DNA from 4 places in the Knoellia pratensis genome. Region 1 is predicted to be linked to each of the others. Evidence: predicted binding sites of a transcription regulator. Region 1 holds the regulator's gene; each other region holds the start of a gene.
The links. Region 1 encodes LexA, which represses DNA repair genes until DNA is damaged. Its sites were predicted from a motif close to TCGAACANNTGTTCGA; they were not measured.

Region 1 (4,208 bases):
GTGGAGACGACGTCGCGAATGGGCGGGAACCTCGGCTACGACGTCATCGTGCCGATCGACGCGACGAGCACCTTCGACCTGGCGGGGCCGGACGGCGCAGTGATGTCGGCCGAGGACCTGGCCCGGGCCACGGCGACGAACCTGCACGGTGGAGGTTTCGCAACCGTCACTTCTGCGAGGGCGATCCTGGCGTCCGCCTGATGAGCGTGTCACTCGGCGTCGCGCCGCCCTGACCCCTCGGGGGCGGTCTCGTGCCGACTTACGATGGTGCGGTGAGTTCTGCGGTCAGGTCCAACATGAGCACCAACGTCAGCGTCGCCGACGTGGCTGCCCTGTTGCGCGACTGCGATCCAGCGCTCGTCCTCACCGGTGCCGGCATCTCCACCGAGAGTGGCATCCCGGACTACCGCGGCCCGGACGGCAATCGTCGGGTCACGCCAATGTCGCACCAGGAGTTCATTGCGACGAGTGCTGCGAGACAGCGCTATTGGGCTCGCAGCTTCATCGGCTGGCAGCGCTTCAGTGCGGCCGAACCCAACGCCGGACACCGCGCCGTCACCGGGCTCCAGCGCGCCGGGGCATTCGGCACGGTCATCACCCAGAACGTCGACGGACTCCATCAGGACGCCGGCACGCGTGACGTCATCGAGCTCCACGGGAGCCTCGCCGAGGTCGAATGCCTCACCTGCGGGGAGCGCGTGGACCGCGACCTCGTCCAGGCGTTCATGGACGACGCCAACCCCGGATTCGCCTCTCTCGCAATGGGACTCGTCGGCGACGGTTCTCAGGTGAGCAGTCAGATCCGGCCCGACGGCGACATCGTCCTGGCCGACTCGGCCGTCCAGACCTTTGTCGCTCCACGCTGTCTCGTATGCCGTGCCGACACCGTCAAACCCGACGTCGTCTTCTTCGGTGGTTCCGTTCCCAAGGCGCGGGTCGAGCAGTGTTTCGCCCTCACCGACGCGGCGCCCGCGCTCGTCGTGCTGGGGTCGTCGCTCAAGGTGATGAGCGGCTACCGGTTCGTACGACGGGCGGCCGCACACGGCATACCCGTCGTGGTCGTCACGAAGGGCCCCACACGCGGCGACGCCGAGACAACGCATCGGATCGATGCGTCGCTCGGCGTCACGTTGTCCGCGTTGGCGGACGAACTCGCTGTGAGTGTGGACTAGATCCGGCGGAGGACCGCGGTGACCTTGCCCAGGATGGTGGCGTGGTCGCCGTCGATCGGGTCGAAGGCGGGGTTGTGCGGCATGAGCCAGACCTTGCCGTCCTTGCGCTTGAACGTCTTGACTGTCGCCTCGTTGTCGAGCATCGCGGCCACGATGTCGCCGTTGTCGGCGTTGGGCTGCTGACGCACGACGACCCAGTCACCGTCGCAGATGGCGGCGTCGATCATCGAGTCACCCACGACCTTGAGCAGGAAGAGCGAGCCCTCGCCGACGATCTGCTTGGGCAGCGGGAAGACCTCGTCCACCATCTCCTCAGCCATGATCGGCACACCGGCGGCGATCCGTCCGAGGACGGGCACGTAGCTCGCCTCGGGACGCGCGTCACCCGAACCGGTCGGATCCATCTCGGCGTCGATGTCGTCGGGCGAGGCGCCACCGCGATAGCCGCGGATGTCGCTCGGCGTGTCGGGCGAGATGACCTCGAGCGCGCGCGGCCGGTTGGGGTCGCGGCGCAGGTAGCCCTTCTTCTCGAGCGCATTGAGCTGGTGCGACACCGAGCTGGGGGAGGTGAGGCCAACTGCCTGGCCGATCTCGCGCATGCTCGGCGGGTAGCCGCGCCGATCCACGGAGTTGCGGATGACGTCGAGAACCTTGCGCTGACGCACCGTGAGCGTGCCGTCACCGGGGTCGCGGTCGGGCAGCTGCTGCACAACACTGTCGTCGGCGTCGTGGCGGCGCTTGTCGCTCATGGGTTCGTCTCCTCGCGGGGCGTTGTCAGTGGTGCCTGATTGGCTTCCTGACATGAGCACAGACTACGGAGTTCGAGTACATGTTTCAAACATCTGTTCGACGCGTGTCTTGAAGTCCTCGAACATCCGTGCTAGAAATCGTACAAGCGTTCGTTCGAACACCGTTTCGATCGTGACATCGACCCAGGAGGACACCATGAGTGCAGTTGCAGTTCTGGACAGCGCTGCATTGCTGGACGGCACCACCAATGGGTATGCCGCACCCCGGCCCGTTCCGCGTCGTGCCCCGCAGCCGCGGCTCGTGTCCGTTCCCACGGGCGAGTCGGTGCGCGAGGTGGCGCAGCCCGCGCTGCGTCTGACCCGGGCCGGACGACTCGTTCTCACCAGTGCCGTCGTGCTCGTCGCTCTCCTTGTGGCGTTCGTCGCTCTCACCGGTGGGGCTGCCGCGTCGGCGCCCGCCGAGACGGTGACCGTCCAGCAGGGACAGACCCTCTCCGAGATTGCCGCCGAGAACTTGACCGGCGTGTCCATCGCGACTGGTGTGTCGATGCTCCAGGACGCCAACGACCTTGCCAGCGCGCAGGTCCAGGTCGGCCAGGCCATCGTCATCCCGCAGGGCTGATCGCACAGACACACACCACGAACTCCGAGCCGCTTCGACCCCGGCTCGGTCCTGAGTCCTTGGATGAGCTTCGACCCCTCTCCGACTCAGCAGGGAGAGCGCCCCGCCACTGTTGGTGCGGGGCGCTCTTTGCTGCGCAATAAGTCGGGGCAGTTTGCGCTTGGACCTCTCATGACGAACGAGAAGATTCAGAAGGTCAAGCAACTGCGGATCGTTGTCGAGGCGCAGGACTATGACGAGGCGGTCCGGTTCTATCGCGACGTGCTGGGCATGGACGAGATTGCGGCGTTCTCCGAGGGCGGCGACGACCGTGTCGCGATCCTCGAGGCCGGGCGGGCGACGTTCGAGATTGCGAGCCCCGCGCACAAGGTCGCGATTGACGCGGTCGAGGCCGGCGGAACCCCGAGCCCGAAGATCCGGATCGCCTTCGAGGTTGACGACGCGGAGTCGGCGACGCGTGAGGCCGAGGACGTCGGTGCGACCGTCGTGGCTGAGCCGGTCCTCACGCCGTGGATGTCGCTCAACTCGCGGCTCGAGGCGCCAGCCGGCCTGACGATCACCTTCTTCCAGGAGACCGTGGACTCGCACGAGCGTGCCGAGCGTGAAGGGTTCGGCACCAACGAGGTCTGACTCGTCAGCGGATCCAGACGGTGAGCGGGCCGATGGTGTCGAAGCGAGCGGCACGCGCCGCCGCGACACCATCGCCCGACTCCCACCCGACAAGGTGGTGACCCGGTGCCACGAGTGCCGCTGCAGCGGCGGCTCCGACCCACGCGCGCGCATCGTCCCCGTCTGCCGCGAAGACGTTGGTGATGCCTGCGACCTGGCCCGTCACGTTGACGATGCACCCGGCGGTCACGTGCTCACCCTCTGTTGCGGCCAGGACCTTCACCCCCTCTTCTGCGAGCAGCGAGGGACCGAGAATGACTGCGTCCTGCGGGGCTGACGCCCAGGCCCGACTCCACCCCTCCATCTGCGCTGCCGATCGAACTTCGCGCCAGGTCCCACCGTCGCCGCCAGTGCGTGCGGCGGCATCGTCGGCGTCGAGCCAGAGCCATTCACCCGCGATGAGCGGGGCGAAGTCGGCCCTGGTCAGGTCCAGGCTCGCCCAACTGTCCTTGATCGAGGCTCCGGCAGCGGCGTCGATGCGCTGCAGGATGTCGAGCTCGCTGGTCGACTCCGTGAGGGTGACGGCGTCCGGGTAGAGCGGAGGAGTGCGTACCGGGCTCGACCACACCGCAGAGCCGAACGTTCCCGAGATCCCGTGCGAGCGGCATACGCCATCGCACCAGAGCGCATTGTTGCGGGCGGCGAGCTCGATGCGGTCGGTCACCACCCGATCATGGTCACGGGACAACGGCGTGTCGCGTGATTTTCGGGGGAATGGGTGAGAAATGCACGGGAGGGGTGGGGGGAAAGGCGTTGGCGGTCAGGGCTTCTCGCCTGTTAGGCATGGCGCATGACTTCTCCCGAGATCGCCTGGCCGCGCACGACTGAGCGCCTGACCCTGCGGCCGGTGACCGATGGCGACATCGACCAGATGCTGACCTACCGCAATGATCCCGAGGTCCGACGCTGGCTCATTCGGGCCACCGTCGATCCCGCGACCTTCCGGCAGAAGTGGCTCGCGTCGGTCGAGGATCCAGACGACCACTCGTGCATCGC
Region 2 (4,208 bases), on a different contig from region 1:
GCGGCTTCGCCCTCGATGACCTCGCTGACGATGGCGTGCCGCACCAGATCCGGCACATCGCGCCCGACCCCTTCGAGCCGGTCTACGACCAGGCGGCAGTGGTTCGCCGGATCAAGGCCAGCGACAGCGCGATCAAGCGGATGATCCTGCATCAGGGAGTGGTCTCGGGCATCGGCAACATCTATGCCGACGAGGCTCTGTGGCGCGCGCAGGTCCACGGTGAGCGGCCCTCCAGCAGCCTCACCAAGCCGGTGATCGCACGGGTCCTCGACCACGCCCGCGAGGTCATGGCGGCCGCGCTCATCCAGGGCGGCACGAGTTTCGACGCGCTCTATGTCAACGTCAACGGGGCCTCGGGCTACTTCGACCGTTCGCTGCATGCCTACGGCCAGGAGGGTGAGCCCTGTGCTCGCTGCGGCACCCCCATCCGGCGCGAACACTTCATGAACCGATCGTCCTTCTCGTGCCCGACCTGCCAACCTCGACCCCGGACGCGTCGCAGCGCCTGACGACCCTCAACGCTGTCAGAAGGGGATGGGTTGGGGTGGTCGGGGTGGCCGGGGTGGGAAGTCGACGCGGTAGCGGTTCCAGCTGGGGTTGAAGTCGAGGTCGATGCGTGGTGGTGGGCCGCCGATGGTGTTGCCGTTGATGTCGAACGCGATCGGGTAGGCGCGGGGTTGGGCGTTGTCGGGTCCGCCGAGGAGTTCGATGAGTTCTTCTTCGAAGGTGGTGGGGATGTCGGTGGGGTCGTTTGCGATGCGGCCAGCCGTGGTGGGGTCGCGGTGGGTGGCTCCGGCGGTGATGAGGTGCAGGTGGTCCACGGGCCACGTGGTGCGTTGCAGCCCGGTGGGGTCACACCAGGTGACGGTGCCGTTGGGGTGGAGCTTGATGGTCCAGCCGTCGCGTTGCTTGATCCGGTGGTGGCGCCGACACAACGCCATGAGGTTGGTCGGGGACGTGGGACCCGAGGGCCAGGGGCGAACATGATCCAGGTCGCACTGGCGTGCGGGCACAGGGCACCCGGGGAAGCGACAGGATCCGTCGCGCAACCGGATGAGTCTGGCCATACCGTCCGGGACCCGGTAGGACTGGCTGAAGTCGACGAGGTCCTGACCGGAGCGTTCGGCTTTGCGGTGAGCACGTCGGGCGCGAGCCTGACCACGAGCCAAGGCGGCGGGTACGTCACCGTGCAGGAGGGCACCAGTGTCGCGGTCGCAGGTCAGGTCACGGTCGGAGGTACCAGCAGCGTCGAGCCATTCGCGCCGCACGAACGTCGTGCCACCCAGGCCCAACCCACCGACCTCGACGAGATCCTCCGTCGCACAGGTCGCCGCAGCGTCAGCGGCAGTGGCAGTGGTGGTGTCGTCGGCGGCTGGTGTGTCGTGGGCGGCGCGGGTGGTGTGGACGACGACTGTGACATCACTGTGTTCGAGGATCAGTTCCATCATCGCGTCAGCCCGAGCCAACTCCAGGCTGTCGGCCTTCTTCTCCCGCACGAGTTGGCGGGCGCGTTCGGTGACAGCGGCCCACGCTCCCCGCGCGTCTTCGACACGGAAGTCACCGCGCCAGTGATCGGTGCCGTTGACGCCGGTGCGACGCGTCAATCCGCGCCGGGCGCGCTCGTCCTCGACGTGCGCGGTGACCGCGTCCGGGTCCACCAGCGCTGCGGTGCGGGCCAGGAGTTGACGCAACGGTCCGACGGTCAGCTGCCCCCACACGTCCTTGACCCGGTCCACCACCTCCGCGGCGGACTGCGCCGAGAGGAACTCCGTCTCCTCGGTCACGACTCGCGCACGGTACTCATCCAGGTCACCACTGGCCATGGCATCGACCACGGCCGGGGTGCGGGTCATCTGCCGGATCGCGTCCAGGATCCGGTTCGTCGCCACGAACACCGAACACCCCAACCTGGGTGCCGCCAGCTCGGGCCCGTCCAGGCGTTGGTAGCCCAACCCGTGGTGCACCTCGGCAGGCATGCCGTCCTCCTGCCGGTGCGCATCGCGCGCGGACAGGTGCGCCAACGCGACCGCCTGCCGGGCCGACGCCGCGTCCTTCTCGCGCTGCGCAAGCTCGATGACGTCCAGGAGTTCCTCGGAACTCAACTGGTCAGCGCAAGCACGCAACGCGGCATACCGGCCCTCAAGGGCGGCGGTCGCGGCGGTGCTTTCCATGACCCCAGAATACTCGAACGTGAGTTCTAGAGTCAAGCATTTCGGGCTACGCTCTGGGCTGAATTGCGAACTGGCACAACCCAATTCACCAAAGTGGCATGACAAGTCGGGTCCTCGTCAACCACGCTACAACCGGCCTCTGACAGTCCTCGGGCCACCCTCCCGTTGAGCAGGTCAGGCTGGCTTGTGGTTGTCGGCGGCCCAGGCCTTCGCGATCAGTTCTCGCAGTACGGTGGCGTCGACGTCGCTGAGCTCCTTGACGTAGAGGCAGCCCTTGCCGGTCGTGCTTCCAGAGCAGGTCGGTGTTGGAGCCGTAGTAGGTCAGGCCGCAGAGCGTCAGCGCGGCTTTGCGTGGCGCGAGCCCGAGCGCGAACCATTCGCGCTGCTTGCCAGCGGTCGGAGGCGTCGGCGTCGGCGTCGGCGTCGGCCGGGCCCGGCTGGGTCAGGCGATCTCCGTGCTCGGCGGGCGTGGCGCCGTCACGGGATCGGGAGTTCCTTGAGAGTGACGGGCTTGCCGGTATGCCGTGTGCTCAGGTCCGCGAACGCCTGACGGATCGTCTTGGCGTAGAGGTGTGCGCCCACGCGGGAGGGGTGCATCCCGTCGGACTGGAGCTGACCGGTCGTGCCCTTGAGGGCGGAGTCCCAGTCGGCCAGCGCGACGTTGTCACGGCCCGCGACGAGCTCCTTGAGAGCGTTGTTGTCGGAGGCGATGCGGTTGATGCGACCGTGAAGGGTGACGAGGACGACCATGCGGTCGGGGCCGAGCGCGTCGAGGGTTTGGCGAGCCCGGTCGAGGTCGGTGCCGGCGTTGGTCCCGAGTGCTAGGACGACGGCGCGACGGTTCGCGGTGCCGCGGGCACTGGCGAGCTTGAGGCCCTCGGCCCACTGACGGTTGGAGCGGGCGTCAATGCGAATGCCGGGGAAGTAGTAGCGCAGGGCGTGGACGCTGCCCACCATCATCGAGTCGCCGTATCCGTCGATCTCGTTGCCGGTCGGCATCGCCCACGACTGCGCGATGGGTGCGGCGGGCTTGGCCGATGAGGCCGGGGCGGGAGCCGAGGACCCTGACGCAGGAGAGGTCGACGGGGTGGGCTTCGAGGTGGGGAGGGGTGCGGAAACCGTTGCGGCAGCGGCGTTTGCGTCGAGGAGCTGCTCCACTCGGGTCCGCGTGGGAGCCGTCACCAGGACCACGGTCAGCACGATGGCGAGGACGGCCACCCCGGCCCACACCGCCCGGGCGGTGCGGGTGCCGGCGTAGCGGATCGAGTGGAGGAGGTGAGCGGCAGCACCACGGAAGCCGCGCTGACGCACCGGCGTCTCGATGAGGCGGTAGGACAGGTCGGCGATCGCCGCGGTGACGACGATGCACCAGAGCCGCGACCAGAGGTAGTCATCGGCGCCGCGGGAGGCCCACGGGAGGTCGGCCTCGACGATGAGGATCACCGGCCAGTGCCAGAGGTAGAGACCGTAGGACCGCTCGCCGATCCACCGCAGGACGGGCAGGTCGAGGACTGAACGCAGAGGGGTGGGACGCTCCACGACGCCCAGGACAAGGACGGTGGTCGCGAGCGACGCCGCGAGGATGCCGCCGCGGAAGGTCAGGGGGGTCGACTCGTCGAGCAGGGCCACGAGCGCGACGAGCACCAGACCGGCGACGGCCACGGCGGGGACGCGAATGCGTTGCCACGTGGAGGTCGAGGTCCAGGCGCGGTGAGGTGCCGCCCAGGCGAAGGCGAGGGCAGCGCCGAGCATGAGGCCCGTCAGGTGGGTGTCGGTGCCGTAATAGACCCGGGTCGCGCCCATCGCCGGGTCGTAGCTGCTCGCCATCAGGACGGCCGAACCCAGGGCGAGTGCGACGGCGACGCCTGCGCGAACCCGTGAGGACGGCGCGAGCCGGAGCAACACGAGGGCGACCACGGGCCACACGAGGTAGAACTGCTCCTCGACCGCGAGGGACCAGAGGTTCATGAGCAGCTGCGGTGCGGTGCTGTGGAAGTAGTCGGAGCCGGCGGCGATCTCGAGCCAGTTGCTCGTGAA
Region 3 (4,208 bases), on a different contig from region 1:
ATGGCAGGAACAACCCGCACCGCCACGAACCACTGGGAGGGTGACCTCTTCACCGGCAACGGTCAGGTCACGCTCGAGTCGTCCGGCATCGGCACGTTCGACGTCAACTGGCCCTCGCGCGCCGAGGAGGCCAACGGCAAGACGAGCCCCGAGGAGCTCATCGCCGCCGCGCACTCGTCCTGCTTCAACATGGCGTTCTCCAACGGACTCGCCAAGGCGGGCACGGCTCCGACCACGCTCGACACGACCGCCGCAGTGACGTTCGTGCCCGGCACCGGCATCACCGGGATCGCGCTCAAGGTCATCGGCGCCGTGCCCGGCATGTCCGCAGAGGACTTCCAGGCCGCCGCCGAGGACGCCAAGGCGAACTGCCCTGTCAGCCAGGCCCTCTCGGCCGTGCCGATCACGCTCGAGGCGACCCTCTCGGAGTGACACGCCTTCGCGTCGAACGGCTCGGCCTCGCCCTCATCAAGGGCACCCGCCACACCGGCCGCGACGAGATCGAGCTCGACCACCACGGCCCTGTCGGCGACCGCAGCTACTGCCTCGTCGACAGGGCCGAGGCGCGCGTGCTCCGCACTGTTGAGAACCCGGCCCTGGTGCAGCTCGTCGCTGCGGATCTCGGCGATCGTCTGGCCGTGACCACCCCGGACGGGCAGACGACGGAAGCGGCGACGGAAGGCGCCGCGGACGGCATACACGTCGCTGACTATTGGGGACGAGGTGCGCGAATTGTGTTGCAGGACAGCGCACTCAGTGCGGTGTTCTCCGCGCACCTAGGGCGCGAGGTGACGTTGGCGCGGGCGGAGCGTGGCGATGTCGTCTACGCCGACCCGATCTCGATCATCACCACGGGCGCCTTGCGTCGCCTCTCCGAGGCTCTCAAAACCAGTGGGTATGCCGGCCCACGCAGAGCGTGGGACCCGCCGCCGGCTCTCGATGTCCGCTTCCGGGCCACGGTCACCGTGGTTTCAGACGAGGACCCGGCACCGGGCACGCGGCTACAGCTGGGTGAGGCGGTCATCGAGATAGGCGAACCCTTGGAGCGGTGCGCGGTGATCGACCTGGATCCGATCACAGGAGAACGCAATTCGCGTTTGCTGGAGCACGTCCGGGCTGATGATGGGCGCCTGCTCTTCGGGTTCGGCGCGCGGGTTGTCACGCCGGGTCGCGTCGCTCTCGGCTGAGACGGTCTGGGCCGTGTCCTGGGGGACGCCCCGGCCCGTGGATTCAGGAAGCGCGCTCGGTGACCTGTTGGGCGACCTCGAGCGCTGCTCTGCGGGCCGCCCGGCTCGCGCCGATCGTGCTCGCCGACGGTCCGTATCCGATGAGGTGGACCCGCCGGTCACGCACGGCCGTGGTCGCCGCCTGGACGTTGCCCTGGACTCGCTCCAGCGGGATGCCGCCCTCTGGTCCGCGCAGCTCCAAAGGCTCGAGATGGTCCACGGCAGAGCGGAATCCGGTCGCCCAGAGGATGGTGTCGGCGGTCTCGATGGTGCCGTCGGCCCAGCGGGCGCCGTCGGCGACCAGGCGCTCGAACATCGGGCGTGGATCCTCGTAGGCGCCCAGACGTGCGGCCTCCTGCTCCTGCTCGCGCAGCTTGAGCCCCGTGGCCCCCACGACACTTGATGGCGGCAATCCGGCGACGACGCGCTTCTCGACCTCGGTCACGATCTGCAGGCCCGTCTGCGGTCCGAACTCCTCCGTGCGCCACACGGGCGGGCGGCGGGTCACCCAGACGATGTCGGCGGCCGGGGCGAGCTCGCCGATGAACTGCACGGCCGACGCGCCGGCCCCGACGACGAGGATTCGCCTGCCGCGCAGGTGATCCCGGCCCGGATAGGAGGCGGTGTGGAACTGCTCGCCTACGAAGTCCTCGGCCCCGGGGTAGCGCGGCCAGTTGGGGCGGGTCCACGTCCCGGTGGCGTTGACGAGGGTTCGGGACCGCCACTCACGGTCGCCGGCGTGGACGACGAGCAGCTCGCCCGCAGTCGTGACCTCGGTGACGTCGACAGGGCGCACGACCTTCAACCCGTGACGTCGCTCGTAGTCGGCGAAGTAGTTCGGCAGGGTGACATTGGCCCTCTTTGCCGAGCGGCCGGGGGCAGGTTCTCCGGGGAGGTCAGCGACACCGTGCACGTCCTGCATTGTGAGCGAGTCCCACCGGTGCTGCCACGCCCCTCCGGCCTGGGGGTTGGCGTCAAGGACGAGGTGGTCGACGCCTCGCTGGGTCAGGAAGAAGGACGCGGCCAACCCGCCCTGGCCGGCGCCGATCACGATCGAGTCCCATACATCCACGTCGTCATCAACACCCCTGTCTGCCTCCGTATGCCGCCCTTCTCACCCTCGTCACATATAGCGATGCACGCTGAGTTGATCCTTCGTCACAAACGCGCGCATCCCCATCGGTGACTCGGTATGCCGCCCACCTCACCCGACGCTTGTCGGAGGTCGTGGGTAGCGTGGTCCGGGCCGGTTGCGCTCCCGGCCGGTGTCGTGTGCGTTTGCGCGAATTGGGTTGCGGGAGTGGGGAATTCAGCCCAGGGCATACGCGAAAATGCTTGACATCCGAACGTGAGTTCGACGACAATGGAGGCATGAGCAAGACACCCGGCACCGACGTTGCGCGACTGCGCGCGGCGTTGGAGGGTGCCCGTGACGCACTGGCCAGTGACGGGTCCGGGGCGGGTCCGTTGGGGGACGTGCTGCCCCGGTTGAGCGGCCCGGAGCTGGCGGAGCTCATGACGTTGATGGACGACGTCAAAGCGCGCGCTGCTGCCAGACAGGTGCGGGTCACCGCGGAGGCGGCGCACCGGGGTGAGTTCACGTCGGCCCGTCGCGGGGTGGGGTCGGTGCATTCCTGGGTGCGTGAGCACGCGCCGTCGTTGCAGCAGGACGGCGCGGGTCAGGTCGGCCAGCTTGCGCAGGACGTGGCGTGTTCGGTGCCGGGCGGGTTGTGGTCCACCAACGGTCCCGCAGCGGGTGCGTACGCGGACCCGGGCCGGCCCGAGGGGATTGTGTGGGCGCGCGTGGTCACCGGGGAGATCGGTTCCGGTCTCGCGCTGACAGCGCTCAAGGAGATGGCCAAGCTCGCCGACCAGTTGCGCCCCGAAGCCGTGCCCACGGTGGCGAAGGCGATCCTGGACCACGGTGTCCAGTGGGGTCCCGCCGAAGCCCGCAGGCTGCGCCCGCACCTGATCGCCATGTTCGGCGTGGAGGGCGAGTTCGACGACGAGCAGAAGAGGCTGCGGAAGTCGGCGTATCTGACCTCGCCGCGGATCAACGACGCGGACATCACGGAGTACCGGCTCGGGATGACCCCGCAACAGGCTGCCACCCTGGAAGCCGTGATCGGGCCGCTGTCCAAGCCCTCACCCAACGACGTCACGGGAGAGCGGGACCTGCGACCGGCCGAGCAGCGTCGTGCGGAAGCGTTGGCGGCGGTGTGCGGTCGGGTGTCTGGTGAGGACGCCGAGAAGACCTCCCCAGGCGGAGCCTCCACGACCCTGCACGTCGGGATTGACTTCGACGATCTGCTCGCCGACTTCCCAGAGGCTGAAACCACCGACACCGGCACCGGCACCGCACCGACACAGGCACCGACGGTGACGTGTCAGCTGGCTCTGGCTCTGGTTCGGGGTGTGGGCGGGTGATGGTGTCGCGGGCGCAGGCCACGATGTTGTCGCCGGCGATCGTGCGCCAGCTCGCGTGTGACGCGGACCTCATCCCGGTGGTGTTCGGCTCTGACGGGGAGGTCCTCGACGTGGGTCGCGCGGTCCGGCTCTTCACCAAGGCTCAACGCCGCGCGTTGTGGCACCGCGACAAGGGGTGCACCTACCCGGGGTGTGATGTTCCGGCCGGGTGGGCCAAGGCGCACCACCTGGTCCACTGGGTTGATGGTGGCCCCACGGACCTGGAGTACGCGGCCCTGCTGTGTCAGCGCCACCACACCCACGTCCACGACAAGCGCCTCGTCGCGACAGTCCACACACCCGACGAGCACGGACGGTGCGTGACGTGGGACCTGACCCCGGGCTCCTACGACCGGGAACTCCCCGCACGCCTGACCCAGATCCGGCGCGAACGCGCGAAGCAACGTGCCACCGCGCAGCAGCGAGCAGCCGAACGCGCCCGCCTCGACACCGGACCACCCGACCCCTGGATCGACGAACCACCCGAACACGTCATCCAGGGCTGGGTCGACGAGT
Region 4 (4,208 bases), on a different contig from region 1:
GACATCGCCAAGGGTTTGGGCAGCCCGACTCCACGCAACGTCCTCGTCGGTGCGACGGGCCGCGAGCTCGGCACGCTGCCGCTCGGGAGCCCGCTGGCCGACGGCACTCCAGCCCTGACGATCAAGCGGCCCGAGCTCACCGCTGCCCTGGTGGACGAAAGCATCCGGCGTGGGATCGACTTCCGGTGGAATGCCGCGCTCGAGAACGTCGAACGCCTCGAGGAAGAGGTCCACGCGACTCTTGCTGACGGCACCACGCTGACCGCCGACCTGCTCATCGGAGCCGACGGGGTTCACTCGCCCACCCGCCGCATCATCGACCCGGCCGCACCTCCTTCGCGCTACGTGGGACTGACGAACTTCGGTGGTATCACCCCAGGCGGCGCAGCGCTGCTACAGGGACCCGACGCCGTGACCGAGCAGTGGCGCATGGTCTTCGGTCGACGAGCGTTCTTCGGGCACCACGTCCTGCCGAACGGCGATGTCGTGTGGTTCGTCAACGTGCCCGAACCGGCCATCGCCCCTGAGGTCCGCGCCCGCACGACCGATACGGAGTGGAAGCAGCGCCTCGTCGCGCTCGTGGACGGCGATACCGGCCCCGCCCCCCAACTCATCGAGGGAGGAGTTCTCGAGCTCGCCGGTGACAACACCCACGACCTCGGGCACGTCCCCACCTGGCACCGCGACCGGATGATCATCATCGGCGACGCCGCCCACGCCCCCGCACCATCGAGCGGTCAGGGCGCGTCCATGGCAGCGGAGGACGCCGTCGTCCTGGCCCAGTGCCTGCGCGACCTGCCGGACGTCGACTCAGCGTTCTCGGCCTACGAGTCGCTCCGGCGCGCACGAGTCGAGAAGGTCGTGAAGACCGGCGCCCGGAGCAGCAGCACCAAGTCACCGGGTGCCTTCCAGCAGCTCATGCTGCGCGCGATCTTCACGTACGCCGTGACGCCGAAGAACACCGCCTGGATGTACGACCACCGGCTCCACTGGGATGAGCGTCAGGCAGCCATCTCGTCGTGAGTGGCGAACCAGTCCTCGGGCGGGTCGGGGATCCGTCCGCCCCAAGGGTCCTCGGGCAGGGGGAGGTCCTGAATGTGGACGTCATCCACCCATGCGTCAGGAACGGTTCCCGGCGCGAGCCAGCCTTCGCCGAGGATCGGTGGTGCGGTGGAGTCGTGGATCCTGCCGGTGGGGGTCTGGATGCGTATGCCGTGTGGTCCGGTTCCGTCGAGGCCGGTCGAGCGCACGGTGAAGTACCAGCCGACCTCTTCCTTGACGAGGTTGTGGCGTTGGCAGAGCCCGTCGGCGTTGGCTCCGGTCGTGGGACCGCCGTCATGGACGGGTTGGACGTGGTCGGTCTCGAAGGCAGGGGCGTCGCACCAGGGGACGCGGCAGGTGGGGTCGCGCAGCTCAATGAACTTCCGCAGGCCGCCTTGGAAGCGGCGGCGTGTGGAGTCCAGGGCGACGAGGTCTCGGCCGGTGGGGTCGGTGAACAGTCGCCGGAGCCACACGCTGGTCTTGGCGTCTGTGCTGGCGGTCGCGGTGGCGTGGTCGAGGAGGGCGGCGATGTGGGCGCGAGCTTCGGCGCCGGGGATGGCACCCCAACCCGGGATGACGGCGACGTCGTCAGCGGGGGCCTTGCCACCGAACGCTGCCGGGAGCAACACCTTGTCGGTCATGACGAGGTTGACCTCGACGGGTTGCGGCTGGTTCTTCGCGCGCCCGGAGAGCAGTTCCAGGGCTCGGTCGGCGAGCCAGGCACCCTTCCCGCGGGTCACAGCCCGAGGGTCCAAGGAGCGCCGATGAGCCCGTGCGCCGCTGGCTGGGCCTGGCGGGAGCGCGAAGCGCGCTCAGCGCGCGAGTGCGGATGGGACTGCGGCGCACGGGTACATCGGCGCGACGCAGCTCCACGCCATGCCGTCGGCCTCCGGGCGTACCGACATCCGGCGTGAAGCGACAGCGCGACGGTTCCTCTCGGCCAACGACTCTGCGTCCAACTCGGCACCCACACGACGGGCTGCGCCGGCCAGGGCCTTGTCACCCAACGATGTCATCGTGGCGGCCAACCGCTTGTCGACCTCGGCCCGATGCTCAACACTCAGACACGCCGTCTCCCGGACCAGGATTCCCGCCCGCTTCTCACTGAGCTCACCCCGGGTCAACGCAGCCAACGTTTCGGGCATCTCGCCAACCAGTGCCTTCGCGACACCCACGTGCTGATCCGCCAACGTCGGAGAGCACCGACGAGCCAACGCCAGGTCGGCGCGCACACTGCGCGAGTCCTCACCCAACGCCTCCCGGTCCACCACCGCAGCCGCCGTCACCCGAGCTTGTGCAGCAGCCGCGCCACCCTTCAACGCCTCGAGCGCAGCAACCACCGCGACCCGCTCGGTCTCGGTCAAACCCTCGGGATCAACGGTGGCCAAAGAGGACAGGAAGGAGCGGACCTGAACCCCAGGCCCTGCGCTGAATGGTGTCCCCTCCATACCTCTCATCGTACACTTGTTCGCCGACACCCGAAAGGTTATCCACACCCGAATTCGATTGCAGCACAACCGAACTGCTGCATGCGCAGCCTCCAGAACATGGCTGCAAAGGCCACCAGCCCTCACGGCTGGCCACCCACGCGACGAGTCCACCAGAAGCCTCTGACACCCACAGACGGAACGGCCCGAGAGGCAGGCGACCACACGGCATACGCTGAAGGTATGGCGACGCACCACGACCTGATCATCATCGGCACCGGGTCGGGCAACTCGCTCGTCACGCCTGAGCTCGAAGGCCTCGACATCGCCATCGTCGAGGAGGGGACGTTCGGCGGCACCTGCCTCAACGTCGGCTGCATCCCGACCAAGATGCTCGTCCTGCCCGCCGACCGCGTCATCGAGTCGCGTGAAGCCGAACGCCTCGGCGTGACCATCAGTCGCGAGGCCAGCGTCGACTGGCCCGCCATCCGGGAACGCATCTTCACCGACCGGATCGACCAGATCGCCGCGGGTGGTGAGCGCTACCGGCGCAGCCAGGACGGCGTGACCGTGTATGCCGCGACCGCCCGTTTTGTCGGCGATCGTCGCCTTGCGCTGTCGACCGGTGAGCAGATCACGGCCGATCGCGTCGTCGTCGCCGCCGGGTCGCGCGCCGACCTGCTCGACCTTGACGGACTCGACCGGGTCGAACCGGAGCACGGCGTGCACACCAGCGACACGGTCATGCGGATGGACGAGCTACCACGACGAATGGCGATCATCGGTGGCGGGTTCGTGGCGTGCGAGTTCGCCCATGTCTTCAGCGCGTTGGGGGTCGAGGTCACCCAGATCCAGCGGTCGGCCGCACTCCTGCGGGTCGAGGACGCAGAGATCTCGCGTCGCTACACCGAGCTGGCGCGGGGACGGCACGACGTGCGGCTCGAGACCGTGGTGTCGTCGGCGACGCGGTCCGGGGCGGGCACGTGGACGCTCGGGCTCAAGGGACTCGACGGTGACACCGATGTAGAGGTGGATGCGGTGCTCATCGCCGTGGGCCGCACGCCCAACGGCCCCCGGCTCGACGTCGAGGCCGGTGGGATCGAGGTCGACGAACGGGGCGTGGTCGTCGTGGACGAGCACCAGCACACGTCTGCCGACGGCGTCTGGGCCCTCGGCGACGTCGCGAACTCGTGGCAGCTCAAGCACGTCGCCAACCACGAGGCGCGGATCGTCGCCCACAACATCGCCGTGGACGCGGGCCGTGTGGACGGCGAGCCGATCGAGGCAGACCACCGGTTCGTGCCACACGCCGTCTTCGGCCACCCCCAGATCGCGGCGTTCGGGCCGACGCGCGCCGAGCTCGACGAAGCCGGAACGCCCTACGTCAGCAAGACGCAGGCGTTCGGCGACACCGCCTACGGCTGGGCCCTCGAGGACACCACCGGCATTCTCGTCGTCTGCGCCGACCCGACGACCGGGCTCATCCTCAGCGCCCACTGTCTCGGGCCCAACGCCTCGACGCTCATCCAGCCACTCATCCAGGCGGCATCGTTCGGGCAGGCGGCGCGGGAGGTTGCGCGGGGTCAGTACTGGATCCACCCGGCGCTCGCCGAGGTCGTCGAGAACGCCCTGCTCGGCCTCGACCTGGAGGGCTGACCGCACTCATGGTCTCCACAACAGCACTCCTCGGCGTCGCGCTGCTCGAGCTCGGCATGGTGCTCACCCCCGGGCCCAACATGG

Region 2: a site for LexA is predicted at 2,185-2,200, ahead of ACFQRE_RS08780 (HNH endonuclease signature motif containing protein). Genes of this name have one in related genera too.
Region 3: a site for LexA is predicted at 2,569-2,584, ahead of ACFQRE_RS01325 (DUF222 domain-containing protein). Genes of this name have one in related genera too.
Region 4: a site for LexA is predicted at 2,498-2,513, ahead of ACFQRE_RS11520 (DUF222 domain-containing protein). Genes of this name have one in related genera too.

What each region holds. Positions count from the first base shown of each region.
Region 1 covers NZ_JBHTDJ010000004.1:12,643-16,850, forward strand. The annotation lists gene ACFQRE_RS16170 (cysteine hydrolase family protein) at 1-201, shown strand, start outside; gene ACFQRE_RS16175 (Sir2 family NAD-dependent protein deacetylase) at 273-1,172, shown strand; gene lexA (transcriptional repressor LexA) at 1,169-1,921, opposite strand; gene ACFQRE_RS16185 (LysM peptidoglycan-binding domain-containing protein) at 2,118-2,543, shown strand; gene ACFQRE_RS16190 (VOC family protein) at 2,715-3,173, shown strand; gene ACFQRE_RS16195 (hypothetical protein) at 3,178-3,876, opposite strand; gene ACFQRE_RS16200 (GNAT family N-acetyltransferase) at 4,003-4,208, shown strand, end outside.
Region 2 covers NZ_JBHTDJ010000002.1:349,635-353,842, forward strand. The annotation lists gene mutM (bifunctional DNA-formamidopyrimidine glycosylase/DNA-(apurinic or apyrimidinic site) lyase) at 1-509, shown strand, start outside; gene ACFQRE_RS08780 (HNH endonuclease signature motif containing protein) at 525-2,171, opposite strand; gene ACFQRE_RS08785 (acyltransferase family protein) at 2,649-4,208, opposite strand, start outside.
Region 3 covers NZ_JBHTDJ010000001.1:272,921-277,128, reverse strand. The annotation lists gene ACFQRE_RS01340 (OsmC family protein) at 1-432, shown strand; gene ACFQRE_RS01335 (MOSC domain-containing protein) at 429-1,187, shown strand; gene ACFQRE_RS01330 (NAD(P)-binding domain-containing protein) at 1,231-2,298, opposite strand; gene ACFQRE_RS01325 (DUF222 domain-containing protein) at 2,598-3,653, shown strand; gene ACFQRE_RS01320 (HNH endonuclease signature motif containing protein) at 3,656-4,208, shown strand, end outside.
Region 4 covers NZ_JBHTDJ010000003.1:350,969-355,176, reverse strand. The annotation lists gene ACFQRE_RS11530 (FAD-dependent oxidoreductase) at 1-1,023, shown strand, start outside; gene ACFQRE_RS11525 (HNH endonuclease signature motif containing protein) at 1,002-1,781, opposite strand; gene ACFQRE_RS11520 (DUF222 domain-containing protein) at 1,854-2,489, opposite strand; gene ACFQRE_RS11515 (mycothione reductase) at 2,712-4,124, shown strand; gene ACFQRE_RS11510 (LysE family translocator) at 4,133-4,208, shown strand, end outside.